One region of the Marinomonas sp. CT5 genome, then DNA from elsewhere that is predicted to be linked to it. Evidence: predicted binding sites of a transcription regulator. Region 1 holds the regulator's gene; each other region holds the start of a gene.
The links. The regulator sigma-54, encoded in region 1, starts transcription at its own class of promoters, with help from an activator protein. The targets are predictions, from matches to a motif close to TGGCACNNNNNTTGCTNT.
Positions count from the first base shown of each region.

Region 1 (7,669 bases):
CAAAGAGTATGAAATTTACCTTGTGGTAGGATCTCATCCTGAATTGTTAAGACCGGATGGATCAGTAGTAGCTAATGGGAGAGTTAGGCAAACTTGTTGGGTTATTGGTCCTGATGGTGTTTTCCTTGAGCGTTACGATAAAATTCATCTATTTGATGTAATGGTTGATGATAAAGCAGCATCTTATAAAGAGTCAGATTTTATAGAGGCGGGTGAACTAGCATTAAAGGTGATTGATATCGAGGGTTTTAAAGTTGGTCTCAGTATTTGTTACGATTTGCGGTTCCCTGAGTTGTATCGAGAGCTTGGAAAATTAGGGGCGGATATATTGTTGGTCCCTTCGGCGTTTACTTATGTGACGGGGAAAGCTCACTGGAATACTTTGCTATCAGCGCGGGCGATTGAAAATCAATGTTATGTGCTAGGTGTGGATCAATGTGGTTGGCATAACGAAACTAGGCAAACTTTTGGCCACAGTGTCTTGTACTCACCTTTTGGTCGTGAGCTAGTAGGCTTGCTAGAAGAACCGGGCTATTTTGTATTTACAATTACCAAGCAGATGCTTGCGGACTGCCGGCAGAAAATGCCTTGTTTAACTCATAGGCGAATGTAATAAGAAGCCTGTGCTCTAAGAGCAAGTCAGTGGAGCACAGGCTTAAAATTATTCTGTTAGGCCAAGGCGTTTTTCTTCTGCTTCACGTAAAAAGCGAAACAGCTTTTTACGGTTTGTTGTATTTCCTCCCTGGGAAACTTCTTTTTGGGACTGACGTATTAATTGTCTTAACAGCTGAATATCTTCGATTTCAGGATTTTCGTCTAAATATCGAGACAATTCTTCTTTGCTGTTCTCACCAATTAGCGCATCTCGCTTAATTTCTAATTGATGAAAAAGCTTATTGTATGCTGCAGATGTGGTGTCAAATAGAGCGACACGCTGTGCAATGGCTTCATGGTCTTCAGTACGCATGATCTTGCCAATGTATTGTAGGTGTCTTCTCATAGCTTCGTGCTTTTTAATGCGATCTGCTTCGGCAAATGCTTCGCGCAAAGTGTCTGACATTTCTACTTTTTTAAGCTGGTTTTTGCTTAGACCTAGCAGTTTTTTTCCAAGATCTTGCAAGGCTTCCATTTCACGCTTGATCTGGGTTTTGCTCTTAGGGATGTCTTCTTCGTTTTCAAATTGATCAAAGTCTGTCATGGGAACCTATATTAGAAAGATAGTGGCGAGACCGAGGAAGGATAAAAAACCAACGACATCGGTCACGGTAGTCAAAATTACGCTGCCAGCAAGCGCTGGGTCGATGCCAAGTTTTTTCAGTAAAATCGGCAGAAGTGTACCAGTGGTTGCTGCAAATAGCAGATTTATTATGATGGCGCCCGCAATGATATAGGCAATCTTGATGTTGTCAAACCAAAGTGCGGTGAGGACGGCAATAACCGTCGCCCATAAAAGGCCATTGAGGAGGCCAACAATCAGTTCTCTATTGAGCAGCCAACCGGTGTTGGTGGAGCCGATTTGATTGAGCGCGATACCACGAATAACTAGGGTGAGTACCTGTGAGCCTGCAATGCCGCCCATACTGGCGACAATGGGCATAAGGATCGCTAGAGCGACAACTTGGTCTAATGTGTCTTGGAATAAACCTATTACATAAGAGGCTGTGAAAGCGGTGATTAGGTTTATACCAAGCCATACTGCACGCCGCTTGGTGGTTTTCATGATGGGAGCGAAGGTATCTTCGTCATCGTCGAGACCCGCCATGCTTAGCATGGAGTGCTCCGCTTCATCGCGGATAACGTCTACCACGTCATCGATGGTAATACGGCCGAGAAGTTTTTTGGTTAGGCTATCAATAACAGGGGCAGACACTAGGTCCATTTTTTCAAAAAGCTGAGCGACATCATTGGCTTTAGTTTCGGCTTCTATCACCGTGTATTCCGTTTCCATAATGTCTCGGACGGTGGCATTAGGGTCTGAAACTAATAATTTGGTTAGGGGGAGGGTGCCAAGAAGCCGATCGGATCGACTAACAACTAAAAGATTGTCAGTCATGTCGGGTAAAGAACTGTGGCGGCGTAAATAGCGAAACACAATGTCGACAGAGATATTTGGACGAATGGTGATGGTGTCCGTATTCATTAAGCCGCCAGCAGAATCTTCTGAATAGCTTAATAGTGCCTCGACCCGCGTTCTATCTTGTGCGGTCATTGAGGCAAGGACTTCTTTAACGACTTTTTCTGGTAAGTGTTGAAGTAAGTCGGCTAAGTCATCGCTCTCAAAATGTTCGGATACGGCGATAAGACGCTCTGTATCCATGTCTTTCATGAATTGAATACCAATATCTTCGCTTAGATATTGTAGGACTTCACCTTCGTTTTTGTCCTCGATTAATTCCCATAGGAGTTTACGTTCTTTTGGTGGGGAGGATTCGAGTAGTCGAGCAACATCTTGAGCAGGCAAAGCGCCGTTAAGTAAATAACGGATTTGCATCGTCGCACCGGATTCTAACGATTCGGTGACAGTTTGGAGATGATTAAGTGTGTTTTGCTCTGACATGAGGTGTATTACTCATCTTCGCCGAAACGATTGTTAATAAGCTCAATGATGGCTTCAATCGCTTCTTTTTCGTCATCTCCATTAGTTTTTATGTGAATTTCAGTGCCTTTACCGGCGGCCAGCATCATCATTGCCATAATGCTTTTGCCATCAACATTTCGTCCTTCTTTTTCAATCGTAATATCACAAGAAAAACGAGATGTTGTTTCAATGAGTTTGCCAGCTGCACGAGCATGAAGGCCAAGTTTGTTGATAATAATTACGGACTCTTCCTGCATGCTATTTTCCTATATAAGGGATTCAAAAATACTTAATAACTCTTCATTAGTTTGTGCTGTACGTAACTTGTCCAACGATTCAGCGGATTGAGCAAGTTCTGCTATTTTCGCTAACGTTGAAAGATGTTGGTCACATTCGTTGGGTGGAACGATAAGTGCGAATATGAGATCAACTGCTCTTTTATCAATCGAATCAAAGTCAATGGGGGTTTGTAAAGACATAACAACAATGGCTGTGTGGTTTGCTGTTTCAAGGCGGCAATGGGGGATGGCTATGCCATTGCCTATTCCCGTACTGCCAAGCTTTTCCCTCCCCAGAAGGGCATCATAAACGTCTTCGTTATTGCAGTGTAGGCGATTTGATGCAACATCAGCGATATTTTCTAAAACACGTTTTTTGCTAATAATGTCTTGCTTTGCAAGTACGAGTTCAGCTTTTAGTAATGATTTCAAGGACATGATAAAATGCTTTCCGTTTAGATCAGTCGTTTTCGTTCATTGGAAGGAGGGATGTTCATCGCCTCTCGATATTTTGCAACTGTGCGTCTAGCGACCTGTATGCCTTGATCTGCAAGGATGGCGGCTAGCTTATTATCACTTAATGGCTTTTTAGCTGGCTCATCAGCAACAAGTTTTTTAATCATAGCTCGTATAGCGGTAGAAGAGCATTCTCCACCTGAAGCCGTGTTGACGTGACTGGAGAAAAAGTACTTCAGTTCAAAAATACCTTTTGGGGTATGCATGTATTTCTGTGTTGTAACCCTTGATATGGTCGATTCATGCATGCCCACTTCTTCCGCAACATCATGAAGTACCATGGGTTTCATAGCTTCTTCACCTAATTCAAAAAAATCGATTTGACGACTTACAATACAACTGGCTACTTTGAGCAATGTTTCGTTACGACTCTGTAGGCTCTTCATAAACCATTTCGCCTCTTGAAGAGAGGTCTTGATGTATGTTGCATCTTCTGACGATGTGGTGGAACTTGCCATAGCCGAATAGGTTTCATTGATTTTTATCGGAGGAAGGGCATCATTATTGAGTTCAACTTGCCATACATCATTACGCTTTTTCACAGAGACATCAGGAATAACATAGTCTGTATCATCGGCATCAATAACTGAACCTGGGCGCGGGTTAAGTTGCTGTATTAAATTAATAACTTCTTTTAACGCTTCGTCTTTTAGTTTTGTTTTGCGCGTTAATTGAGCAAAATCACGATTACCTAAAAGAGGTAAATAATGATCAATCAGGTTGTAAGTGCTTTTATATAAAGGGTGGTTTTGGAATGCTTCGAGTTGCACAAGCAAGCAATCGCGTAAGTCAATTGAGCAAACACCAACAGGATCAAAACGCTGCAGTCTATGTTGGACGGCGATCACTTCTTCTAGGTCTAAGTCTTCAAGTTCGGTGCTAAGAGACTCACAAATATCTTCGGGCGAAATGCTTAAATAACCATCGGGCTGAACACATTCGATAATGGCGTAAGCGATTTCTATATCTCGATCCGAAATGTGTGTCAGATTTAGTTGCCAGATTAAGTGGTCTTGTATGCTTTCTGCTGGTGCATTACGGCTTTCAAAGTCGCTTTCACCCTCAAAACTATTATGGTCACTAACAGCGGCAGAGCTTTGGTAAGTATCGTCCCAATGACTATCAATGGATAATTCTTCAGGGATACTTTCAGTCCACTCAGATTCAATGCGTGGTTCTTCGCTGTTGTCGGCTGAAGTATTGTTATCCGCTGCGGCGCTTTTAGATTCAATGCTGGGTGTGACGTCGACATGAAGTTGTTCATCTTCATCGAGCTCTAAAAGAGGGTTTGATTCAAGAAATTCATGGATTTCTTGTTTTAAATCCAACGTTGAAAGTTGCAGCAAGCGGATAGCCTGTTGCAACTGCGGCGTCATAGTCAGCTGTTGGCCGAGCTTTAATTGTAAAGACTGCTTCATAGAGCAACTCTTTCTATTTGAATGAATTGGAATGAGTTATGCATACTACTCCCTTTCTACTGCAATGATAAGGGGTTACAAACGGAAGTCGTCACCTAAATAGACCTTTTTTACCTGCTCATTGTTGATGACGGTGTTGGCGTCGCCTGATGCAATGATGTACCCATTACCTACAATGTAGGCTTTGTCGCAGATGTCTAATGTTTCTCTTACATTGTGATCGGTGATAAGGACACCGATACCACTTTCTTGCAGATGCTTTATGATTAGCTTGATATCACCCACTGAAATAGGGTCAACACCAGCAAAAGGTTCATCTAGAAGGATGAACTTTGGGTTCATGGCTACAGCGCGAGCAATTTCAACCCGACGTCTTTCGCCACCAGATAATGCCATACCTAAGTTAGTTCGAATATGAGTTATATGGAACTCTTCTAAAAGCTCTTCTAATCTCTCTAGTTTCTGTGCTTTTGACAGCTTTTTGCGAGTCTCTAAAATCGCTAAAATATTATCTTCGACGGACATTTTCCTAAAAATAGAGGCTTCTTGAGGTAAATACCCAATTCCCTTTTGAGCTCTTGTGTGCATGGCATCATTAGTTACATCTAGTCCATCAATAAATATACCGCCAGCGTCGTTGGTTACCATGCCTACGATCATATAAAAGCAAGTGGTTTTGCCTGCTCCATTGGGCCCCAGTAGGCCAACAGCTTGCCCTGACTCTACAGCAATGGATACGTCTTTTACGACTTGGCGCTTCTTGTAGCTTTTGGCTAAGTGTTTTGCTTCGAGTGTTGCCATTTATTTCTTGGCCTCAGGTGCTGAGTTAGACGTTTGTGGCTGGAGTGTCATTTTTACTCGACCAGAATCTTTTTTCTCTGCGGTAAAGGTGCCGTCTTGAATCATATAAAGAATATAATCGGCAGAAATTGAATTCTGCATTCTAGTAAGGTTGCCGTTGCCAAAAATTTCTAGCTTAGATTCGGTCGTAGAATAGTTGATGCTATCTCCTTTACTGATGACAAAGTTGCCACTCCAGTCAATTTGTTGACTGAATTTTGCTGGTTTACCTGTTGCTTTGATACTGCTGAACTTTTTAGTTTGAGTGTCTGTTGTGATTTTTAAATAGTCGGCATGAATTTCAATTGACCCTTGTTTAACAAAAACATTGCCTTTGTATATCGCCTCACCGGAGTTTTGGTCAAACATGGCTTCGTCTGCTTGTACTTCAAGTGGTTTGTTGATGTCATCAGGTAATGCATAAGTGTATTGGGCAAATAAAACTGAGGTAATTAATACACTTAAGTTAATGAATTGTTTCATATTTTCCTCGTACCGACCCTGTCATTAGGACTTCTTCTGAGTTTATAAAAGTTTTAATCGTGTTAGCCGATGTTTCGCCCTGTGTTGAAATAAGGATAGGGTTTCCATAGCTAGTTAATGACTGATCTTTGTCTAAATAGTGGATGCTAGCAGCATTAAGTTTAATGTCTTCAGTTTGAAGGTAATTTTTCGTTGCCTTGGCATGTCCTGTTAATAGGATATCATTACTTCCATCTTCAATAAGCCCTTTATCTGCTTCTGCACTCCAATAACCTGCTTTCGACTGGCGCTTAACATTCGGGCTTTCCAGTATTGTTGTTGATTTTTGAATGTAGTGTAGCGTTTTTCTGGCATCTAGTGTTTCGATTAGTTGTCCATTTTTATCGAACTCTTTTACTTTTACATTAGTAATGAAATAGTCTGGAGAACTGTTGAGAGAGTCCGTTTGAACAAGGTTTATTGTTGGCGACGTGCTAACCCAGAACGTGGCTACCATGACCAATAATACAGCGGTCAGTAAAAGTAGTTTTTTTCTTTTGCTCGATTCTCTTAATATCGGCATTATATCGAACCGTTTGTGCTTATCATAAACAAATAAATTCCATATGAAGCGATTAATGGAAGACCAACCCATCGAGGGATGCTGCTTGTTTTTGATTTTCTGAACATGAAAATGGCCAAGGCTAAGGCGAGTGTTAGGCCTAAAACCCAAGGGAAGTCTCTGTGTATTACATTAGCATCAATGACTCCAGGGGCAAGTAATGCCGGTAGTGGCAATACTGTCGCTAGGTTAAAAATATTCGACCCTAATATATTGCCAATGGCAATGTCATGGTGTCCCTTTCTCACACTACTCACGGAAGCTGCAAGTTCAGGTAGGCTTGTGCCAACGGCAACAATGGTTAAGCCTATTACTAGTTCGCTAACGCCAAGGGCCGTTGCAATACCTATCGCCCCCCAGACCAATAATTTTGAGCTTCCTATCAATACAGCCAAACCGACTAGAGATATCATTAGTGATTTTTGGATTGATGCGCCATCGTCTTCAGGTAAATCTGCTTTAAGGTCGTTTTCGAGGTCTTTACTGCCTTTTAGTAAAACAGTCAAAATAATAATGAATGCAATTATTAAAATAATGCCATCCCATACACCAAGGGTTTGATCATACATCAAGAAACCCGCTAATAGTGTAATGGCAATTACAAGAGGGACCTCTTTTGTTGACAGGCCAGAAGCAATTGGGATGGCAGAAAACAGTAAAGTAACGCCAAGAACAAGAGCTATGTTGGCGATGTTCGAACCAAGTACGTTGCCAACAGCAATTTCAGGTGCATTATCAAGCGCAGCAATAGCGGAAACTACCATTTCAGGGGCAGACGTGCCAAAAGCTACCAATGTAATGCCGATGATCATTGGGTTGACGTTCATTTTTTCGGCGACAAGAGCTGAATGTTCTATAAATTTATCAGAGCTTAGAACCAGAAGAACTAGCCCTACAATTAGGGCAGCGGAAAACAATAGCATGATGTTGAAATTACTCATAAATATTTGAGTCA
Region 1 is NZ_CP025572.1:2,553,358-2,561,026, reverse strand. It holds gene C0J08_RS12035 (carbon-nitrogen hydrolase family protein) at 1-613, shown strand, start outside; gene yjgA (ribosome biogenesis factor YjgA) at 662-1,198, opposite strand; gene mgtE (magnesium transporter) at 1,205-2,557, opposite strand; gene C0J08_RS12020 (HPr family phosphocarrier protein) at 2,566-2,835, opposite strand; gene ptsN (PTS IIA-like nitrogen regulatory protein PtsN) at 2,845-3,294, opposite strand; gene C0J08_RS12010 (RNA polymerase factor sigma-54) at 3,312-4,790, opposite strand; gene lptB (LPS export ABC transporter ATP-binding protein) at 4,866-5,591, opposite strand; gene lptA (lipopolysaccharide transport periplasmic protein LptA) at 5,592-6,113, opposite strand; gene lptC (LPS export ABC transporter periplasmic protein LptC) at 6,097-6,675, opposite strand; gene C0J08_RS11990 (calcium/sodium antiporter) at 6,675-7,655, opposite strand.

Region 2 (7,669 bases), 270 kb from region 1:
GCTCTTAATAGAAGCCAAAGTACGCCCAGAAAACATTGGTTTTATTAAGCCTAGTTTGAGTGCCGTGGTGAAATTATCAGCCTACGATTTTGCAATTTTTGGTGGTTTGCATGGTGTGGTTGAAAACATCAGTGCCGATACAATTTTAGATGAGGAAGGCAACAGTTTTTATTTAGTCCGTGTAAGAACGGATAAAAACTATCTAGGTACAAAAGAGTCACCTTTACCTATTATTCCTGGTATGCAGGCAAGTGTAGATATTATTACAGGTAAGAAAACCCTGTTGGATTATTTATTAAAACCGATTTTAAAGGCAAAACAGAATGCGTTGCGTGAGAGATAATTACAAATTTATTTTCTAATGTAATCAATGTTAACAAATGTTAACAATTCGCTATTATTTGCTGGTTAAAATGGTCGCATCGAACTTGATAGGACGAGGATTATTTTGAATATTTTGTGTTTGAATACGGACGATGCAGTATGGAAACATTGGAATCAGGTTACTTCCGAGCAAAGTTCTTTAGTAAGAGCTATGGCCTTTGATGAAGTACGCAAAATATTAGAAGACACTTTTCTTGTTTTTTCATATTGCTTTATTTATCTCGAAGACTCTTTGCTTTCAGAACAGGTTGAGGAGGTTGTTGCCTTGTCTACTGACTTTCCTGAACTGAAAATTATTGTTTTTCCGAATCAGCTGAATCAAGCGGCTTCTTTGACGCTTTTTTCCGCTGGGGTGAGTGGGCAATGTGCACCTTATATAGGGAAGGAACAGCTTTCTTTAGTCTTGTCAGTTGTGGACTCAGGTGAAATTTGGGGGGGTAAGGCATTCATCCAACAGCTGATTATGCAATCGGTTGTCCCCACTGAGATTCAAAATGATGAATTGGAAGAGTTATCTGAGCGAGAGTTAAGTGTTGCTCAGTTTATTTCAAAAGGTTTATCTAATAAACAAATAGCCAAAGAAATGGATATTACTGAGCGAACAGTGAAAGCTCATTTAACTTCCATTTTCAAAAAAACGAAAACGAAAGATAGATTGGCATTAGCCTTGTTAGCCCAGTCTCGGTATGGTGTGCATTAATTTAGATCGTTAATAATATTTTCTTGCACTACTTTTGTTCGACTTTATCATCTTCATAATGTTTTTTAGTTAATTCGTCTAAAAAACTCTATTTCTAACCTAATTATTCCAATAAATTGTGTGTCCTAATGGCGCACATCTTGCATTTTCTAATTACGACACTTTATGTTTGTTTATGAGAATGCACCATGTCAGCTCCCCCTGAAAAAGAATTAACCGTGATGCTTGTGGATAATGAGCCTGCAAGGGCTGCCATTGTAGAACAAGCCATGATAGATAGTGGTTACCGTGTTATTAGACGGCTGGAGAATGCGAAAAACCTCACGGAAGCGGTTACTGAATGCCAGCCAGATATGGTCATTATTGATATCGAATCTCCTGATCGCGATATGTTAGAAAATATGTCTCGACTTACCAAAGATAACCCTCGTCCTATTGTTATGTTCGCTGAAGAAGATGATTCCCGGCACGTGGAAGCGGCTATTCGCGCTGGTGTGAGTGCTTATGTCGTGGATGGCGTTAATAGCGGCAGCGTCAAAGCTTTGCTGCAAGTTGCCATTGCGCGGTTTCGAGAGTTCCAAGCATTAAGGATGGAGTTGGACTCTGTAAAAAGCCAACTTGAAGACCGTAAGCTGATAGAAAAAGCAAAGGGGCTGATCATGAAGCATCAACAATGTGATGAACCCGCAGCCTATAAAGCACTGCGAAAACTCGCTATGGATCGCAGTCAGCGAATGACGGATGTTGCTCGAAATATCATCTCTGTTATGGAATTAATGGGAGGTTCAAAGTGAACCTGACACAGTCAAATACTATTATTCAAACTAGCGAGCCTGTCCGCATCGGATTTATTCCGCTTATCGATTGTGCGCCTTTTGTTATTGCTCAAGAAAAAGGTTTTTTCATCCAAGAAGGCGTGGAAGTGGTGTTATCTAAAGAGGCGTCTTGGGCAAGTATTCGCGATAAAGTTGCCTTTAGTTTACTGGATGGTGCACATATGTTGGCGTCTATGCCGATTGCCGCCAGTTTAGGTATTGGCACTATTAAGACGGCTATGCAGACGAGTTTTACTGTCAGTCATAATGGTAACGGCATCACGATAGGAAATGCCTTGTATGAAGAGTTGCAGCATTATGCTGAGTCTTCTACTGATATCCGCAGTGGAATAGCGCTTAAAAGACTGCTCGATGCGCGAAGTATGGATGCCGACCCATTGCGTTTTGCCATGGTTTACCCTTATTCATCCCATAATTATCAATTGCGAGACTGGCTAAGCCGAGCCGGAATTGATTCCGATAAAGATGTGCAAATAGTTGTTGTTCCACCCGTAAAAATGCTCGATAGCTTAAAATCCGGTGATATTGATGGTTATTGCGTGGGAGAGCCATGGAACAGCCTTGCAGTAGAGCAAGGGGTGGGGCACATGCTCGTGACAGGTTATGAGATATGGGGAAGTACTCCTGAAAAAGTGTTTGGCGTAAATTCCGCATGGGCTGAACAGAATCCGGAAGTGCATTTATCAATTATTAGAGCGTTAGAAAAAGCGTGTTTATGGGTTGATGAGCCAAGTAATCAAACGGAATTACTTAGTATTTTAAGCCATCCAGATTATTTGAATTGTACGTTAGAACAACTGGTGTACGGATTTAGTGCCATTAAGCCAAAAGGCCAATTTGATTGGCCGATGAAAGCCTATCAGCGCTTTTCAGGTCATGAAATTAATAAGCCTTTGCCAAGTTATGCTTTGTGGATCATGGCGCAAATGCATCGCTGGCATCAATTGGGGGATATTAAGACGCTGAATACAATTGCAGAGCAGGTTTATCGTCAGGATCTTTACTTTAAAGCTTTGGGGCTAATAGGAGAAAAAGATCATATGAGTTGGCATTTATCGGCCGACGATGAATCTGGTTGGTTGGAGGCCGTGGCGTCTGGAAAGATACGATTGCACCCCGATGGTATTTTGAGTGGTTTTATAAAGTAATCAATCTGAGATGGGTGTCTTATTTTGGTGCGGCTTGCATGATGATTGGGCAAACAAAGTGACTGTCTGTGCTTATTGCTTACACTTAATTGTAGTGTAGTAACAAAAAATCTTTAAAATCAGATGGTTAATTTTCTTGGCACATTGTGTGCTTTAGAAGAGAGATAGAAACATAGAGATTAAAATTTTGGTGAGTCTAGCAACGGTAGTTAGTTATCACCCACATTATTGATTGTCCAATGTAGGACTTTCTTTGAATGGCAAAGGCGCCTGCGAACACATAGATTGTGATTTGCATGCGCCTTTTTTTGTTTTGTAGTGTTTAACCCCTTAAGCGGAGCGTGATTATGAACCTAAGATGTTTGAAAACGGCTATTGGTTTGCCGATCTTTGTTAATGCCACTCAAAAAATAAGTCTGTCTATCGTATTGGGTTCTGTACTAATAACTGGCGCTGCTCATGCAGAGCTAGGTTATGCAGAAAAAGAAGAGCTGAAATTTGGTTTTATCAAATTAACAGATATGGCGCCATTGGCTATTGCCTACGAAAAAGGCTATTTTGAAGATGAAGGTTTGTATGTCACTTTAGAAGCGCAAGCGAACTGGAAAGTATTATTAGATCGAGTCATTGATGGTCAGTTAGATGGTGCGCATATGCTAGCGGGTCAACCGCTAGGGGCAACTATCGGATACGGTACGAAAGCTCATGTAGTGACAGCCTTTAGTATGGATTTGAATGGTAATGGCATTACCGTCTCAAACGATGTTTGGGATGAAATGAAGAAAAACATTCCTAACGGCCCAGATGGTAAGCCCGTTCATCCAATCAGTGCTAGCGCGTTAAAACCTGTTATCGATGGCTATAAAGCCCAAGGCAAGCCTTTCAAAATGGGGATGGTGTTTCCTGTATCCACTCATAACTACGAATTACGTTACTGGCTTGCTGCTGGTGGCATTCACCCTGGTTATTACGCACCAGAGCGAGGTGATACTAGCGGTCAAATTAACGCCGATGCCTTGTTGTCTGTGACACCGCCGCCACAAATGCCAGCTACCATGGAAGCTGGAACTATTTCTGGCTATTGCGTAGGCGAACCTTGGAACCAGCAAGCGGTATTTAAAGGTATTGGCGTGCCAGTTATTACCGATTATGAAATTTGGAAGAACAACCCTGAGAAAGTGTTTGGGGTAAGCAGTGATTGGGCTGAAGAATATCCAAATACTCATATCCGCGTTGTGAAGGCTATGATTCGCGCGGCGAAATGGTTAGATGAAAACAACAATGCGAATCGCCCTGAAGCAGTAAAAATCCTTTCTCGCAGCCAATATGTTGGTGCGGACTATGATGTTATTGCCAACAGTATGACAGGCACTTTTGAGTATGAGAAAGGCGATAAACGCGAGATTCCAGACTTCAACGTATTCTTCCGTCATAACGCAACTTACCCTTATTACAGCGATGCGATTTGGTACTTAACGCAAATGCGCCGTTGGGGACAGATTGCTGAGCCAAAATCCGATGAGTGGTATATGAAAACGGCGAAAGACGTTTATCGTCCAGACATTTATGCACAAGCGGCAAAATCTTTGATTGAAGATGGTGTGATGATGGCGTCTGAGTTTCCAGATTTTGAAAAAGAAGATGGTTTTAAACCACCACAAAGTGACTTTATCGATGGGGTTACCTATGACGGTAAACGCCCTAATGATTACTTGAAAAGCTTCAAAATCGGCTTAAAAGGCGACGACAAAATCTAACGTAAACAAGATAAAGCGGCTACACAGCGTAGCCGTTTTATGAGTTAAATTGAGTGAGTAAAAGATGATGATAGCAAGCGTAACCATGGCCTCGTTAAAAGACAAAATTAGTGCCTTTTCTTTGAAAGGAATCTTACTGCCTGTCTTCGGCATTGTAGTGTTCATCTTGTTATGGCAAGCCGGCGCGAGTCGGGTACATACCTCGTTGGGAGAGTTTCCTGGGCCTGTTGTAGTTTACGAGCAATGGAACAGCTTGCTAACCGAACATCAAAATGAGCGCATAAAAGAAGAAAAATTCTACGCGCGTCAAGAAGAAAGAATTGCTGAGCGACAAGCGAAAGATCCAAGCTATGTTGGCAAGCTAAGAGACTATACAGGCAAGCCTACTTTTTTTGATCAAATATTTACCAGCCTTTATACCGTACTAGCAGGGTTTGGTTTGGCGAGTTTGATTGCTATTCCATTAGGTATTTTAATCGGATTAAACCGTTCCGTTTACAGCGCGTTGAACCCTGTTATTCAGGTTTTTAAACCCGTCTCTCCTCTAGCATGGCTGCCTTTGGTAACTATGGTAGTGAGTGCGAGTTATGTATCTGATGATCCTATATTTTCCAAATCGTTTTTAACCTCCATGTTCACCGTAACCTTGTGTTGTATGTGGCCTACTTTGATTAACACGGCTGTGGGTGTTGCTGCTGTCGAGAAAGATTTGTTGAACGTTTCCAAGGTTTTGCAGCTTGGCTGGATGACTCATGTGATGAAAATCGTCATTCCATCCGCAATTCCTTTGATGTTTACCGGTCTGCGTTTATCGCTCGGTATTGCTTGGATGGTGTTAATTGCTGCAGAAATGCTGGCGCAAAACCCAGGTCTTGGGAAGTTCGTCTGGGATGAATTTCAGAACGGTAGTTCGAATTCTTTGGGGCGAATCATGGTAGCGGTATTGATGATTGGTTTTATTGGCTATTTGTTAGACCGAGTCATGTTAACAATTCAGCGCTTTGCTTCTTGGGATAAAACTCAGGTACTTCGCTAGAACAAGATAGCTAAAAGAAAAATGCTAACGGGAGAATGAACATGGCAACACATTTAGACATCAGTCATATATCGATTGAATTTCCAACTCCAAAAGGGCCGTTTAAGGCTTTAGATAATGTAAGTTTAAAAATTGAGAAGGGCGAATTTGTTTCACTCATTGGTCACTCTGGTTGTGGTAAATCTACGGTTCTGAATATTGTCGCGGGTCTATACGATGCGACTGAGGGCGGCATTTTATTAGATGGCCGAGAGGTGAAAGGGCCTGGCCCTGAACGTGCGGTGGTGTTTCAAAACCATTCATTATTACCTTGGTTAACGTCCTATCAAAATGTTGAGTTGGCGGTTAAGCAGGTATTTCGTAAAACCAAAACCAAAAAAGAAATGCATGACTGGATCATGCATAACCTTGAGTTGGTGCACATGACGCATGCGGCTGATAAACGTCCAGATGAAATTTCAGGCGGTATGAAGCAGCGTGTTGGTATTGCTCGAGCTCTGGCTATGGAGCCTAGTGTTTTGCTTATGGATGAACCCTTTGGTGCGTTGGACGCTTTAACCCGTGCACATCTTCAAGACTCTTTGATGGAAATTCAAAAAGACCTTAACAACACAGTGATTATGATTACTCATGATGTGGATGAGGCTGTGTTGTTGTCGGATCGTATTGTCATGATGACTAATGGCCCAGCTGCCACGGTAGGAGAAATATTGCATGTGGATTTAGAGCGTCCTCGTGATCGTTTAGCGTTAGCGAATGACCCTAGATACGTTGATTATCGTACGCAAGTATTAACTTTCCTCTATGAAAAGCAGCGCAAAGTTGAGCCAATTCAAGTGGCGGCTAAAAATAATAAGGCGACAGATAATGTCAAAGTTGCCAATGCATAACAAACGTCATCTTGTCATTGTTGGTGCCGGAATGGCCGGTAGCAAATTGGCGCATGATTTGTGGCAATCCCATGGTCACTTGTTCCAGATCATTTTGATCGGGGAAGAAGCTAACGTGGGATATAACCGAATTCTGCTGTCTTCATTATTGGCCAATGAGATTTCTCAGGCTGATATGCCGTTAGTGGATATGCAACGCATGTGCGATGAAGGAGTACAGGTGCTTGCTAATGATCCAGTAACCAGCCTGAATGTAGGAGCGAAAACCCTTACGTTAAAAAGTGGGCAGCTCATTGGGTATGACAAATTGGTATTGGCAACTGGCTCAAGGGCCAGCTTATTACCAATCAAAGGCAGAGAAGCGCCAAATGTTATGGCTTTTCGTACTTTGAAGGACGTGGAGGTTATGACTCAGCTAACTGGCTGCCAGAAAATTTGTGTTATTGGTGGCGGTTTGTTGGGATTAGAGGCGGCGGCTGGTTTGGTAAAGCGCGGACACAAAGTAGTCGTGTTTCATCGCTCTAATTGGTTGCTAAATAGACAGCTAGATGAAGAAGCGGCAGGGCTTTTGCTTAATAGATTTAAGCAAATGGGCATTGAATTTCGACTTGGGGAGTCGCCAGTTTCATTTAGGCAGCAGGATGATGGTCGAGTTTCCCATGTGGAGTGTCAAAGTGGGGAGTCATTAGCGATTGATTTAGTGGTTATGGCAGCTGGGATTTCGCCAGAGATTAACTTGGCAAAAGCAGCAGGTTTGGAGACCAATCGCGCCATTATTGTCGATAAAAAAATGCAAACTTCTCATGCAGATATTTATGCTTTGGGGGAGTGTTGCGAATTTGACCGACAAACATTTGGTTTAGTCGCACCTATCTGGACACAAATTAATGTCTTGCTGAAGGTGTTGGCTGGTGAAGA
Region 2 is NZ_CP025572.1:2,827,388-2,835,056, reverse strand. It holds gene C0J08_RS13390 (HlyD family type I secretion periplasmic adaptor subunit) at 1-343, shown strand, start outside; gene C0J08_RS13385 (helix-turn-helix domain-containing protein) at 449-1,084, shown strand; gene C0J08_RS13380 (ANTAR domain-containing response regulator) at 1,273-1,878, shown strand; gene C0J08_RS13375 (CmpA/NrtA family ABC transporter substrate-binding protein) at 1,875-3,068, shown strand; gene C0J08_RS13370 (CmpA/NrtA family ABC transporter substrate-binding protein) at 3,416-4,825, shown strand; gene C0J08_RS13365 (ABC transporter permease) at 4,890-5,861, shown strand; gene C0J08_RS13360 (ABC transporter ATP-binding protein) at 5,903-6,751, shown strand; gene C0J08_RS13355 (NAD(P)/FAD-dependent oxidoreductase) at 6,729-7,669, shown strand, end outside.
Region 2: the regulator sigma-54 is predicted to act here: its motif matches at 3,206-3,223, upstream of C0J08_RS13370 (CmpA/NrtA family ABC transporter substrate-binding protein).

Region 3 (7,669 bases), 1.3 Mb from region 1:
CATCTGGTGGTTCATTGGAATATGTGGTGAAACTGACTATTTATCTTAAAGATATGGCGAACTTAGCGGAATTTAATCAGGAAATGATTAAACATTTTTCATCACCACTTCCAGCTAGGGCGGTTGTCTCGGTAAGCGGTCTGCCAATGGATGCCGAGATGCAAGTGGAAGCTATTATGATGATTTCAGACCCTGTATGGGCGCTTGCTGTTACCTAATCTTTTACATTATTGGTTACCGCCCTTAAAACCGTTTTTAAATTCTTTTATGGATTTTAAAAGCGGTTTTTTTTGTCGCAATTCTCTTTAATTTATTACGCTATTACTTTGTGGGAAGGTTTCTTTTATTTGGTGCAAATAATGTTATTTGTGCGGTGAAATAATATTTCGATATGGTGATTTTTGTAAGTAAATTTATGTCATATTTTATTTTTTATTTGCTTATTTTTATAAAAATTAATCGATATTAGAGAGCACCTTTCATTATTATTTCGCTAGTCTGGTGGTAGTTAAAACGATACATTTTCACTGATAAGGAACGACCACTATGAACTTGAAAAAATTTGAACGTTACCCACTTACCTTTGGACCAACACCTATTGAAAAACTACAACGCTTGTCCGATCACTTAGGTAATGGTGTTGAAATTTACGCAAAGCGTGAAGACTGTAATTCTGGTTTGGCCTTAGGTGGAAATAAGCTTCGTAAGTTGGAATACATTGTGCCTGATGCCATTGCCTCTGGTGCAGATACGTTAGTGAGTATTGGTGGCGTGCAATCTAACCACACACGTTTGGTGACAGCGACAGCAGCCAAAATCGGTATGAAATGTCGTTTGGTGCAGGAAAGCTGGGTGCCCTTTGAAGATGCGGTTTATGACCGAGTGGGTAACATCTTGATGAGCCGAGTGATGGGGGCGGATATTGATATTGTCGATGATGGTTTCGATATTGGCATTCGCGAAAGCTGGAAAAACGCCATTGAAGACGTAAAAGCCAAAGGCGGTAAACCTTACCCCATTCCAGCCGGTGCTTCTGTGCATAAATATGGTGGTTTGGGTTATGTAGGCTTCGCAGAAGAAGTGCGTGAGCAAGAGAAAGAGCTGGGCTTTAAGTTCGATTATATTGTGGTTTGTACGGTAACTGGTTCGACTCATGCCGGTATGGCGGTTGGTTTCGCGGCGGATGGACGTTCAAAAAATGTTATCGGCATTGATGCGTCAGGCACCATTGAGCAAACCCATGCACAAGTGCTTTCCATTGCACAAAATACAGCGGAATTGGTTGAACTTGGTCGTGAAATAACGGCTGAGGATATCGTTATCAAAGACGGTTACGCATATCCTGCCTATGGTGTGCCATCTGAGGAAACAAACGAAGCGATTCGATTGGTTGCACGTTTAGAAGGGATGATGACTGACCCTGTGTACGAAGGTAAATCTATGCAAGGTCTAATTGACCTAGTGAAGAAAGGCTTTTTCCCAGAAGGTTCGAAAGTGCTTTATGCGCACCTTGGTGGTGTGCCAGCCATTAACGGTTACAGCTATATTTATCGTAATGGCTAATATTGGCTAAATGTCTTGTATCCATCAGCAAAAAGGCTTCCTTCGGGAAGCCTTTTTACTGCGTACTAAGTTAGTACGTTATTAAAACGCTAGTGGTGCATTGTCTTTGACTTCTTTCATGACAAAAAAAGTGCGCAGTTGGCGTACGCTTGGCAAAGCCAGTAACTGATCACTATGCAGTTTATTAAAGTCAGCCATATCTTTGACTCGTACCTTTAGAAAATAATCGAAGTCACCGGCAACCAAATGACAATCGAGTATGAAAGGTAACTTAGCGATCGCCTCTTCAAAAGTACTAAAGCTTTCTTGTGTTGATCGATCTAACACCACGCCAACAAGAACTAATGCGCTGCGTTCTACCTTGTCTGGGTTGATGATTGCACGTACTTCATTGATGTAACCCTCCTTAAAAAGCTGGTGAGTTCTACGGTGACAAGTCGCTGGGCTGACGTTAACTTGTTCAGCTAAATCCGCATTGGTTAAGCGGCCATCTTGTTGTAATAAGCGTAGGATTTTCTTATCAATCTTGTCCATGGAAATGGCCTTGTATTTTAAATTTTTAGAATAAATGAAAGAGTATTTTTGAAATTATCAAAAAAATGCAATAAGTAGACTTTTTTCTGTATTAAGTGTGAGGCTTGCTTATGCCGTATTTTTTGATTTTAGAGGAAAGCGTAGTGGGTTTTAATCCTAATAAATTTGCCGCCCCGTCTTCACCATAAATCTTGCCGTTACACTGCAGTAGTGCTTGTCGAATATTGTTTATTTCCATGTTCTGTTGCTCTAGTTTGGTGATAACCGCTGGTTGAGTGGGTTGAACTTGGTCGGTTTTCATAGCTGGCTGGTTGGCTTTTAGTTCGAAATTTAATTTTCCGCCTTTTGCTAAGATGACTTGCCTTTCTATTATGTTTTCTAATTCGCGGATATTTCCCGGCCAATCATAGGATTGCAAATGCTTAATTTGCTGCATCGAGATTGACGGTTTTGGTTGGTTAAATCGTTGGCATAACTTAGTGATTAGATGGCTTAATAATAGAGGAATGTCGTCTAAACGTTCGCGCAATGGTGGAGAGTGAATAGGGAAAACATTCAAGCGGAAATATAGGTCTTCACGGAATGTTTGTTCGGCAATTAATTGTGTTAAATTTCGGTTTGTTGCGGCAATGACTCTAACATCCACTTTACGTGTGACGGAATCTCCAACCCGCTCAAACTGTCGCTCTTGTAATACCCGCAATAGCTTTCCTTGTAAATGTAACGGCATTTCTCCGATTTCATCCAGAAACAAGGTGCCGCCATCCGCTAATTCAAAGCGACCAATTCGATCGGCTATGGCTCCGGAAAAAGCCCCTTTTACGTGGCCAAAGAATTCACTTTCAAACAATTCGGTAGGAATTGCTGCGCAGTTTACACGAATTAGTGGCCTTGATTTTCGGTCACTAACATCGTGGATAGCTCTGGCAATAAGCTCTTTGCCTGTTCCAGACTCTCCAATAATTAATACATTTGCATTGGTTGGGCCAACAAGCTCGATTTGGTTCACTAAGCGTTGTACGGCAGCACTTTGACCGATGATTTGGTGATGATTGAAGTCAGCACTGAGCTCTTCAAGTAAGTAGGCGTTTTCAACTTCCAATTTTTGTTTTAACGACGCGACTTCATCCAGCGCACTAAGCAGTTTTTCTTGGGTGCGTTTTCGTTCGGTAATGTCTCTAAAAATAACTACAGCACCAACAAGCATGCCCTCGTCTGTTATTGGTGTGCTGGTATATTCTACAGGGATCGGGCGTCCATCTTTAGACCAAAATACTTCGTTTTCTACGCTATGAATAATGCCATCATTGAAGGCTGCATAAATAGGGCACTGGTGGTCTGGATAGTAACTTCCATCGTCATGCTTATGATGGATGATTTCATGTATTTTAAGGCCCGCCAGTTCACTTTTTTGCCAGCCTAGAATGTGTTCTGCTGCTGAATTAAAAAAGGTGGTGCAACCATTAGTATCTACACCATAAATACCGTCACCAACAGCCGATAATAGTAATTGATTATGACGCTCCATTTCTTCAAAAACCGTTTCTTTGTCATTCCATTTTGAATAGCCCTCTTGGTAATGCAACTCAGCAGCCGATTTATGGCGTAGCGCAAAACCAACTTTGCTGTCTTCACAACTTAACAAAATATGGGGTTTTAAATAGCGAGCGTTTATTTCTAAGTGGATATTCTGTTGCCCAATTTGAATAAACAGTTCGCTGCACCACGCTTGACCACTTTCCATGACCTGCAAGGTAAAGTTGTGAAGTTTTTCGAGACAGCCAAGAAAAAATTGGCTCACGGTGTATTTGGCTAAGTTTGTTGAATCAAATTGAAACATCTGCGCAGCTAATTGATTTGATTGCAAAATTTTATTATCGATTGGATCGATTAATAACATTGCTGTTGGGGCATAAGTAAATAGATTTTGCTGCATTTCTGGCCGCCTTCATTTTCGTGTGTTTTGAATTTTCAGCTTTAGTAAAAAGATAAGCATCTTTTAGGCCAAACAACGAAATATCGTTACCAAAGCAACGAATTTTCGTTAATCACGAAATATCGTTGTTTTTTTATCGCAATAGAAAATAAAAAAATCATTTAAAATCAATGATTTGTTTTTTTTCTGCCTGTTGGCATGCTTATCGCTATAGGTACTACACGCAGTCGATTTTTAAAAATCAGTAGTATCAAGTGACGAGGTAAGCAAATGAAAAAGATTGATGTGACGGAAGCCATTTTCGCGATAAAGAAAGAGAAAAATTTAACCTGGGAAGCGATTGCTGACGCGGTAGGTATGACAGATGTGTGGATCACATCCGCTTGTTTAGGAATGAACAGCTGTACAGAAGAAGTGGCTGAAAAGTTGGTGGCGTTTTTGGGGTTACCTGCAGAAGCAAAATCCGTCTTGATGGAATATCCAACCAAAACATGGGATGAAGCCATTCCACAAGATCCACTCATTTATCGTTTGTATGAAGTGGTTGGAGTTTACGGTCCGACATTGAAAGAAGTAATTCAAGAGAAATTTGGTGACGGCATTATGAGCGCCATTGATTTCTCCATGACGGTAGATAAGGAAGAAAACTCCAAAGGAGATCGTGTGATTTTGACACTGAACGGGAAGTTTTTGCCATATAAATCTTGGTAATTGTTTCTTTTAAAAAGTGAATCTTAGGTAATTTTAAAGATAAGAGGGCGTAAAAATGGCTTATATAGAACCAAGTGAGTTTGTCACTAAAATGGTCGATGCAGGTGAACAAAAAGCCTATATGTCGACAAAAGACACTATCATTCGAGCTTTTATGGCGGGAGCGATTTTAGGGTTAGCTGCAATCTTTGCTATTACAGTAGCGACTAAAACGGGTAGCCCATTAATAGGAGCCATCCTATTTCCTGTTGGCTTTATTATGCTGTATTTAATGAAGTTTGACCTATTAACGGGAGTGTTTACTTTAGTGCCTCTGGCTTTATTTGATAAGCGTCCGGGCGTGACACCAGCGCAAGTGCTGCGTAATTGGGGCTTGGTGTTTATCGGCAATTTTGGTGGCGCATTAACTACGGCATTTTTCATGTCATTTATTCTGACTTATGGCTATTCAACGGATGGTGGGGCGTTGGCCGCTAAGGTAAGTTCCATTGGTGAAGCGCGTACTCTGGGTTATCAATCTCATGGTGCGGGTGGTTGGTTTACCATCTTCATTCGTGGCATGTTGTGTAACTGGATGGTGTCTATGGGGGTTGTTGGTGCGATGATCTCCACCTCGGCGGGCGCCAAAATGGCGGCAATGTGGATGCCTGTTATGCTGTTCTTCTTCATGGGATTTGAACATTCCATTGTGAACATGTTCTTATTCCCATTCTCCATGATCATGGGTGGTGATTTTACTTTCATGGATTATTTGATTTGGAACGAAATTCCAACTGTTTTGGGTAATCTAGCGGGTGGCTTGTTATTGGTCGGTTTACCCCTTTACCTGACTCATGTGAAAACATCGGCATCACGTAAGCTCGCATAGCCTGTGCTGTGTTGAACACGACTCTTAACTCTGCAAGCATTTGTGTTTGCAGAGTTTTTTGTTTTATGAAGAGAGTAAAATGAAGACGTTAAGCATTCGGGTTGGTAGTTCAAGCCATAGAGGCAGAAAAGATGTTAATCAAGACTTTTTAGGTTGCCAGATCCCATCAGGACCTTTGTTAAATACAAGAGGAGCGGCTTTTGCTATGGCTGATGGCATCAGTTCGAGCCAAGTGAGTCAGGTCGCCAGTGAATTTGCCATTACGCGATTTTTAGAGGATTTTTATCATACCTCAGAGGCTTGGTCGGTGAAGGCATCAGGCGAGAAGGTCATCAAATCCATTAATGCGTCCCTTTATTCTCAAACACAAAATGGCCCCAGCCGGTTTAATAAAGACAAAGGCTACGTCTGCACCTTTGCTGCCATGGTATTTTGTATAAATACGGTTCATCTTTTTCATGTCGGTGATAGCCGAATTTATCGTTTGGTGGATGGCCAACTCGAACAACTTACAAAAGACCATCGCCGTGTCGTGTCTACTCATGAAAGTTATTTGACGCGTGCTTTGGGCATAGAGCCGATTGTAGAGCTGGATTATCAAGCCCTTCCGATAAGCAAAGGCGATGTCTTTGTCATGGCAACCGACGGTGTGTATGAATTCCTTGCTGGTGAGCCAATAGCCACTTGCCTAGCTGAGTCAGAAAGTTTGGAGCAGGCCGCCGAACAAATGGTTATGCAGGCATTGGAAAATGGCAGTGATGATAACCTCAGTATTCAAGTGGCCCGAGTTGAGGAGGTACCAATTTATCAGTTGGAGGATGTTCAGCCGAGTGTCGGTTCACTCCCTTTACCTCCATCGCTAAGAGAACGCATGTTATTTGATGGTTATGAGATACTTCGTTCCATTTATGTGAGCAGTCGCAGCCATGTGTTTTTAGCCCGTGATATGGACAGCGATAAACGGGTGGTAATTAAAACACCATCGGCAGAGTTGAGCGATGATGCTGCTTACCTAGAACGTTTTATGTTAGAAGACTGGATTGCAAGACGACTCAATAATCCTCATGTCGTTAATGTCATTGAATCACCAAGACAACGGCATTTTCTCTATCTGGTGACGGAATACATCGAAGGTCAGTCTCTTGCCCAGTGGATGATAGACAATCCCAAACCCACCCTAGAGCAAACTCGTAATATTATTTCGCAAATTGCCAATGGCCTGCAGGCGTTCCATCGTAAGAGTATGATTCATCAAGATATTCGTCCGGCAAATATCATGATAGACAGCCACGGGACAGTGAAAATTATCGACTTTGGCTCGACTTATATTGCGGGGGTGAGCAACATTAAAGACGAAGAAGTGCTACGTGGCACCCTACGTTACTCTGCTCCAGAGTATTTTCTTGGACACACTGGTTCTGAACGCTCTGATATTTACGCACTGGCTGTTATTGCTTATCAGATGTTATCTGGCAATCAATTTCCTTATAGTTCAAAAATAGCGCAAGCCAGAAGTATTGCGGCCCAACGACGTTTAACCTACCGCAGTATTATTACAGAAGATTCTGAATTACCTGTTTGGATCGATGATGCATTGCGCAAGGCTTTAAACAGCAATCCACTGAAACGTTATGAAGAAGTTTCTGAATTTATCTACGACCTCCATCACCCGAACCAAACCTTCCTTGATCGTACTCAACCGCCACTAATACAACGCAATCCAGTGATGTTCTGGCAAGGCATGTCGCTTGTTTTATTTCTCGTGATCTTGTTCTTGCTAGTTAAGTGAGTGAGAGTTTATGCCATAATTTTTGCGATTAGCTCTGTTCACATTAGAGCGCCTATCTACATATGAAGAATACTCTATTAAACACTTAGTTGAGCTAAGTCGGTTATGAATAGATATGCATTTGTTAGTTTAAACATTGTAGGAAGAATTATGGATAATAATTTAAAGCTCTTAGCTTTAGGTGAGTTGTACTGTCAGGATGCAGAAATTAAGGATTTGATCGATGCAATTGATGCTCAAAACTTAGAAAAGCTAGTTTTCGAAGACA
Region 3 is NZ_CP025572.1:3,876,017-3,883,685, reverse strand. It holds gene C0J08_RS18600 (Rid family detoxifying hydrolase) at 1-218, shown strand, start outside; gene C0J08_RS18595 (1-aminocyclopropane-1-carboxylate deaminase) at 547-1,563, shown strand; gene C0J08_RS18590 (Lrp/AsnC family transcriptional regulator) at 1,645-2,097, opposite strand; gene C0J08_RS18585 (sigma-54 interaction domain-containing protein) at 2,189-4,033, opposite strand; gene cynS (cyanase) at 4,304-4,744, shown strand; gene C0J08_RS18575 (formate/nitrite transporter family protein) at 4,800-5,612, shown strand; gene C0J08_RS18570 (bifunctional protein-serine/threonine kinase/phosphatase) at 5,692-7,401, shown strand; gene C0J08_RS18565 (DUF6892 domain-containing protein) at 7,552-7,669, shown strand, end outside.
Region 3: the regulator sigma-54 is predicted to act here: its motif matches at 4,228-4,245, upstream of cynS (cyanase).

Region 4 (7,669 bases), 1.2 Mb from region 1:
AACCCACTTCAAAAGCAATGGTACGACAAACACGAGCATCGAAGCCCAATAGATACGTGACCCAATAACCTAGAATCAGACCAATTGCGTTATGGAGAACGACCGCCGCGGCAACAACCAGACCGACTTGAACTATCTTAGAGGCGCTCAAGGCCACTACGATGGCAATGATAAGCACGATGGCAAACATCGAAATATAAGGAAAAATAGGTTCTGCCTTACGGACAAATTTTGAAAAAAATGTATTAATCAAAACACCAGCCGCAACAGGCAGCAAAACAATTTTAAATAAACTCATCAACATACCTGCAACGGGCACATCAACGCTTTGTCCAATCATCAGAGACACTAAGAATGGCGTCAATAACACACCTAACAAGGTGGAAATAGCCGTCATAGAAATAGACAAGGCGGTATCGCCTTTTGCTAGATAACACATGACATTCGATGACGTACCACCAGCCACACTGCCCACTAGCAACATACCAACGGTTAATTCCGTATCAAAGCCAAACGCAAAGGCCACACCAAAGGCCGCAATAGGCATAACTAAAAACTGCAATAACACACCCACACCAACGGCTTTACCATTTTTCAACACCTGTTTGAAATCGGCTGGGCTTAAAGTTAATCCCATTGCTAACATGATAACCGTCAACAATGGAACAATTTGTGCCTTCAACCCCACAAATACATCCGGTTGAAAAAAGGCAATTGCTGATAACAACAAGGCCCAAAAAGGGAACAGCTGGATAACCATAAAACAACACTCCATATATGCCACTCGCCATTGCCGCCAATTAATCGACAAACACGAGCACGCAACCACTACGTAATTATTATTGCTCCCATTAAAAATCGCCCACTAAGGGGCGATAAAATGGGAAAAGAATTGTACCCAAATGAATAAGGTTAAAACAGTTTTTATCTACTATTAAAAGTGCCTTAAAAAGAAAGCATTAACGCCACGCCCCACTCTTCCGAATCATGTTTTATATTCGCATTAGACGTGCTTTTAAGGGAGGAACCGACTACCTCCCAGTATTTATAGAAAGGCTCAATGACAACACCACTGCCATTATCATCTAAAAATTGACGAAAATTTAAATAAAACCGATACCCTCGCCCCTCTTTCTGGGCCAAATCTACAGTCTTATACATGCTAGATTCGCCTAAACGAGTTTCGTTATTTGACATAAGTAGGTTATCGAACTCAAAACGCCCGCCAACGACCCAAGTATTCTCGCCCATTAACTGTTGAATTTCGATACCAATGGGGTTGTAAAAATACGTTTGTTGGCTTTTGTAACCAGCAATAGAAGTAGAAGAGATATCATCACTAGAATCGACGGTTGAGCGGCGATAACCAAAACCTAAATAAGGTGTGAGTCGATAAGAATTATTCATGTAAAAGGCACGCCCTAACATGCTTCTTAGTTCATACATTTCTGCCTTGATGCCTTTTATTTCTCCAGCACCTTTATAATCCATACCACCACTAGCGTGAGACAAATCAATGAGAATCACAGCAAACGGATAATAAGCTGAATAGCGCGCATTAATGCCTGACGACCTTCCTTGTTGAGAAACACCGCCCGTCTCAGAATAATTGATAGAGGAAATATGTGGCCCTAACTCTAAATCAAAGCCACGGGACTCAGCCCAAACCAAAGAGCTCAATAACATAACAACAAAAATAAACGGCAGCTTACTCATTGACTACTCTCTATTCCCTTTTCTAGCGTTTTATCATGAATAGAATAAATAACCCACCATCAAATGGTTATATTGAGATATTCACTTAAATGTAGCCAGAAAACATGATTCTGACTTATTAATTAAGCCTACATATTGATTAAGAAGAGACGGCCATTGATAACGTTTTTTCCATTTTCCGATAGCTTAAAGATTCCATTAAGTGGGCTCTAGTAACAGGAGAATCATTCAAATCTGCCAATGTCAGCGCGACTTTTAAAACTCGATGGTAAGCACGAGCCGAAAGTTTTAACTTTTCCAAGGCTTGTTGCATAAAATGTTTATCATCATGACTCAAAGCACAAATGGCTTCTAACTGACGACCACTCAATAACGCGTTTTGTACACCTTGTCGTGCTCTTTGTCTGGCGACTGCCCGCTCAACTCTGTCACGAACACTGGCGCTAGACTCACCTTCTTCTTGCGCATTGACCAAAACATTTGAAGGCAAAGGCGGCACTTCCACATGCAAATCAATACGATCTAAAAATGGCGCGGAAAGTTTTTTAAGGTACTTCTGGCTGGCACTAGATTGGTAATAATCTTGTCCACCATTATAAGCTTCATTACTGGCGTTCATGGCAGCAACCAGCTGAAAGCGAGCAGGAAATGTCACTTGCCCACGAGCACGAGAGATATGCACCTCGCCATTTTCTAAAGGCTCTCGTAATACTTCCAACACTTTACGGTCGAACTCTGGTAACTCATCAAGGAATAAAACACCGCAGTGTGCTAAAGACGCCTCACCAGGTTGAGGGATAGAACCTCCTCCCACTAGTGCAGCGGCAGAACAAGAGTGATGTGGCGATCGAAAGGGACGCTCTGACCAGTACCAATCTAGGCCCATTTTTCGACCCGCTACGGATTGAACGGATGCAACTGCCAGCGCTTCCGCTTCTGTCATGGCGGGCATAATACTGGGTAAACGAGACGCTAGCATGGTTTTTCCCGTTCCTGCGGGGCCGATAAAAAGCAGATTATGTCCACCTGCCGCCGCAACTTCTAAGGCTCGACGGGCTTGATACTGGCCTTTCACATCACGCATGTCTTTATGGTCTAAAGGCAAGGGCTCGGCTGGCTTAGATTCACAATTGGGTAGTTTACTTAACTTTAAGAGATGAGCTGTCACTTGGGTCAGATGTTTAGCAAACACGGCATCCCCCTCGACCAAAGCCGCCTCTTGCTGATTATCTTCGGGTAGAATTAATTGCCGATTCGCTTGATGGCAGGCAATCGCGGACGGCAACAAACCCGATACACCGCGGATATCACCAGACAGGGCTAATTCACCAATAAACTCGGTATCTCGTAAATTCAATTCTCCTAGCTGACCGGACGCTACCAACACACTGATCGCAATGGCTAAATCATATCGCCCCCCTTCCTTCGGAAGATCGGCTGGTGCTAGATTGATCGTGACGCGCCGTGTGGGGAATTCAAAATGACTGTTGATGATAGCGCTACGCACACGATCTTTGGCTTCACGAACGGCGGCCTCGGGCAAGCCCACTATATTTAATGAAGGCAATCCATTTGAAATATGGGTTTCAACGGTAACTAGAGGGGAAGACACGCCCACACGGGCGCGACTATAAATAGTGGCTAAACTCATGATCTCTCCTTGATCAATTTTATGGTGCTGTTTTTAATAACAAGCAATCCAGCTTGTCTTTTCTTTCGTATCTCTTTGTCTATTCACTTATTTAAGGTTTAAAGCGTCATGCACAAAATAAACCCAAACAAGCTTTTGATGTCAAAATGGACATCCACTTCACCACAACAAAAAGAAAAACATTTCATTGTTACGACAATCATACGAGATGAAGACGACAAGGTTACTGAGTGTGTTCTTGAAGCCGTCATTAACAAAAACGAGTACCTTTTACCTTGGCAAGACTTAACATCACCAGATCACTGGCTCCAAGGTTGGAAGTAAAAGCTAGCGACTTTCCTGTCAAATATGGTTCTTTCTTCCCAAACCCACTTTGTCAAAATGCGGTCTACTCTTTTTCTTCTAACTCATTTAAACGAGCTTCTAGCATCGCCAGCTTTTCTCGATATTTAACTAGCATGGCCGCCTGAACCTCGAATTCCTCTCGAGTAACCAAGTCCATCTTGCTTAATGTATTACGCGCAACTTCATGTAGTTGTGCTTGTATCTCTTCTTTAGGGAGTTTACCAAGTGTTTCGGCAGCTTGCTCTAATCCTGTTCCGAGTTGCTTTATAAATTGATCAATCATGTCACTCTCTTTAATGGGCATTTGCAATGCTTAATAGTATAGAAGCCAGAGCAAGTTACAAACAAGTTCTCACCTCTCACATCTTGTGCACTAACGCCCTATTTATTAACACTTACTCAAATAAAATAGCCTCTTTTCTGTGCACAACCTGAAAAAACACCATTGCCATTTCATCAAATCCACCAAATAAGGCACACGTAGTCTTAGTGATAAATTGCTTTATTTTCTATTTAAAACCAAGGATATAGAACAGATAAATACAGAAAGAGTTTAACCAGACTCCAGCTTCTTGCACCAAGTTAATGCAGAAATTCGGTACAACATCCCAATATGCCGCACTAATTAAAGCCATAGATAGCTCTTTTTAATTTCTAAAAATAGACAAAATCCTTACAAAGCCTTTGATATAGCGGTGTAAACATAAATGGCACACATATTGAATAGAACTAAGTACCTGCGATACGACAATAAAACTGACTTTCTAAGGAGACAGTGGGTATGAAGCTTATAACTGCCATCATCAAGCCATTTAAACTCGATGATGTTCGAGAAGCACTTTCTGAAATCGGCGTTCAAGGTATCACCGTAACAGAAGTAAAAGGTTTCGGACGTCAAAAAGGCCATACAGAACTATACCGCGGCGCTGAATACGTAGTGGATTTTTTACCTAAAGTAAAAATTGAACTTGCCATTGCAGACGAAATGACTGACCAGGTGGTTGAAGCCATTACTGGTGCTGCAAACACTGGCAAAATCGGCGACGGTAAGATTTTTATCGTTAACCTTGAACAAGCGGTTCGTATTCGTACCGGCGAGACTGGTGTAGAAGCAGTTTAATCACTGCTCGAATTATACAAGCCTTTAGGGGGGCGAAACATGCAAGATCAAATTTTTCACTTACAATATGCCATGGACACCTTTTATTTCTTGGTGTGTGGCGCGCTGGTTATGTGGATGGCAGCTGGGTTTGCCATGTTGGAAGCAGGTTTAGTACGTGCCAAAAACACCACTGAAATTTTAACTAAGAACGTGGCTTTGTTTGCCATTTCTTGCATCATGTACCTAATTTGCGGCTACTCCATCATGTACGGTGGCGAGTGGTTCCTTACAGGTATTCAAGATGTAGATGTAGCTTCAACACTAACAGACTTTGCTGGTCGTGAAGGTGGATTTGAAGGTGGCTCTATCTACTCAGGTGCATCTGACTTCTTCTTCCAAGTTGTGTTCGTAGCGACAGCCATGTCTATCGTGTCTGGTGCCGTTGCTGAGCGTATGAAACTTTGGTCATTCCTTATCTTTGCGATTGTAATGACTGCATTTATTTACCCAATGGAAGGTAACTGGACTTGGGGTGGCGGTTCTGTATTCGGCATGTTCAGCCTTGGCGACCTTGGTTTTACTGACTTTGCTGGTTCAGGCATTGTTCATATGGCAGGTGCCTCTGCTGCACTAGCCGGTGTTTTGGTTCTTGGCGCTCGTAAAGGCAAATACGGTCCTAACGGTGAAGTTCGTGCCATTCCTGGTGCTAACCTTCCTCTAGCAACTCTAGGTACATTCATCCTTTGGATGGGTTGGTTCGGTTTCAACGGTGGTTCTGTATTGAAACTTGGCGATATCGCAAACGCTAACTCTGTTGCTATGGTGTTCTTGAATACAAATGCGGCAGCGGCAGGCGGTGCTATTGGTGCCCTATTACTTGCGCGAATTTTGTTCGGCAAAGCCGATCTAACAATGCTTCTAAACGGTGCACTAGCTGGTCTGGTAGCGATCACTGCGGGTCCAGATACACCATCAGCTCTAGGTGCGACGTTAATTGGTCTTGTTGGTGGTCTGATTGTTGTTGTGTCTATCCTAACTCTAGACAAGCTAAAAATTGATGATCCAGTGGGCGCGATCTCTGTTCACGGTGTTGTGGGTCTTTGGGGCTTGCTAGCGGTGCCACTAACAAACGATGGCACAACCTTCGGTGGTCAAATTGCAGGTGCTCTTACTATCTTCGTCTGGGTATTCGTTACTAGCCTAGTCGTTTGGTTGATCATCAAAGCCATTATGGGTATTCGAGTAAGCGAAGAAGAAGAATACGAAGGTGTAGACTTCTCTGAATGTGGTATGGAAGCTTACCCAGAATTCAAAAAGAGCTAATACCTCTTCTTAAAACCTCCATGTTTTAAATGATAACCCTCGCCTCGGCGGGGGTTTTCTTTTGCTAATACTATTGAGTTAATTGTTTACGCCCTCATCACTACTCAATCAACATGATACTGACTCACAATCTTCTACTTACCAACACAGATAAACGGTATCATGCCTTACATAAAAGACCGATTTATAGAGGCCAGCATGCACGACGATTTACATTTAACGATTCGTAACCTCAGCAACAACGATTATGACGAGATCAAAGTATTGATGGATAAGGTCTATCATGATCTTGGCGGATCTTGGCCAGAACACACTATTCACAAACTCATCAAAGACTTTCCTGAAGGGCAAATTTGTCTGGAAGACCATGGCAAAATTGTCGGATTGGCCCTGTCCGTACAGGTCAGCTATCAGCGCTTTAGTAACCCACATACTTACGATGATCTTATTGACCAAAAAGAAAATATTCTAAATGACGCCCGTGGTGATGCCATGTATGGCCTAGATGTTCTCATCGCACCAGAGTACCGTGGCTACCGCCTTGGTCGTCGCTTGTACGAAGCCAGAAAAGACTTATGCCGCCAACATAATTTACGCGCAATATTGGCAGGTGGACGCATTCCTAACTATCACGAACACGCCCACGAAATGAGCGCCGCGGAATATCTAGAAGCCGTACGTGAACGTAAGCTTTACGACCCTATTCTGACGTTTCAATTATCGAACGACTTCCAAGTCACGCGCCTATTAAAACGCTACCTACCTGAGGATGAAAAATCACAGGGTTTTGCCACTTTATTAGAATGGAAAAATATCTTTTTCGAACCCGATACCAATGTTATTCGCTCCCGAAAAACACAAGTTCGAATTGGTGCCATTCAATGGCAAATGCGTGAAGTCGAAAGCGTTGACGAGCTCTTGAAGCAAGTTGAATACTTTATCGACGCTGTGTCCGATTATAAAAGTGACTTCGTCTTATTCCCTGAATTCTTCAATGCTCCCTTGATCGGATTAAGCCCAGACCAGCGTAACCAAACCGAAGCGATTCGCTTCTTAGCAAGCTTTACTGAGCGCTTTATTAATGAGATGTCTCAGTTCGCTGTCAGTTACAACATCAACGTCATTACAGGCTCAATGCCAGTAATTGAAGACGACATAGTCTATAACGTCAGCTACTTGTGTCGTCGTGACGGCACAGTGGAAGAACAGAAGAAAATTCACATCACCCCTCATGAGCGCCGTGATTGGGTCATTGAAGGTGGTAATGACTTAAAAGTCTTCAACACCGATGCTGGCCGGGTAGGTATCTTGATTTGTTACGATGTGGAATTTCCAGAGTTGGGTCGCTTATTGGCCGAGCAAGATATGGACATTTTGTTTGTTCCATTCTGGACTGACACCAAAAATGGCTACTTGCGTGTCCGTCGCTGTGCCCAAGCTCGGGCTATCGAGAATGAATGTTATGTGGTTATTTGTGGTAGCTGTGGCAACCTACCACAGGTAGAAAACCTAGACATTCAGTATGCACAAAG
Region 4 is NZ_CP025572.1:3,769,163-3,776,831, forward strand. It holds gene C0J08_RS18055 (bile acid:sodium symporter family protein) at 1-760, opposite strand, end outside; gene C0J08_RS18060 (hypothetical protein) at 946-1,716, opposite strand; gene C0J08_RS18065 (YifB family Mg chelatase-like AAA ATPase) at 1,856-3,367, opposite strand; gene C0J08_RS18070 (TIGR02450 family Trp-rich protein) at 3,476-3,691, shown strand; gene C0J08_RS18075 (accessory factor UbiK family protein) at 3,756-3,995, opposite strand; gene C0J08_RS22670 (DUF4466 family protein) at 4,222-4,347, opposite strand; gene glnK (P-II family nitrogen regulator) at 4,494-4,832, shown strand; gene C0J08_RS18085 (ammonium transporter AmtB) at 4,872-6,137, shown strand; gene C0J08_RS18090 (carbon-nitrogen hydrolase family protein) at 6,336-7,669, shown strand, end outside.
Region 4: the regulator sigma-54 is predicted to act here: its motif matches at 4,421-4,438, upstream of glnK (P-II family nitrogen regulator).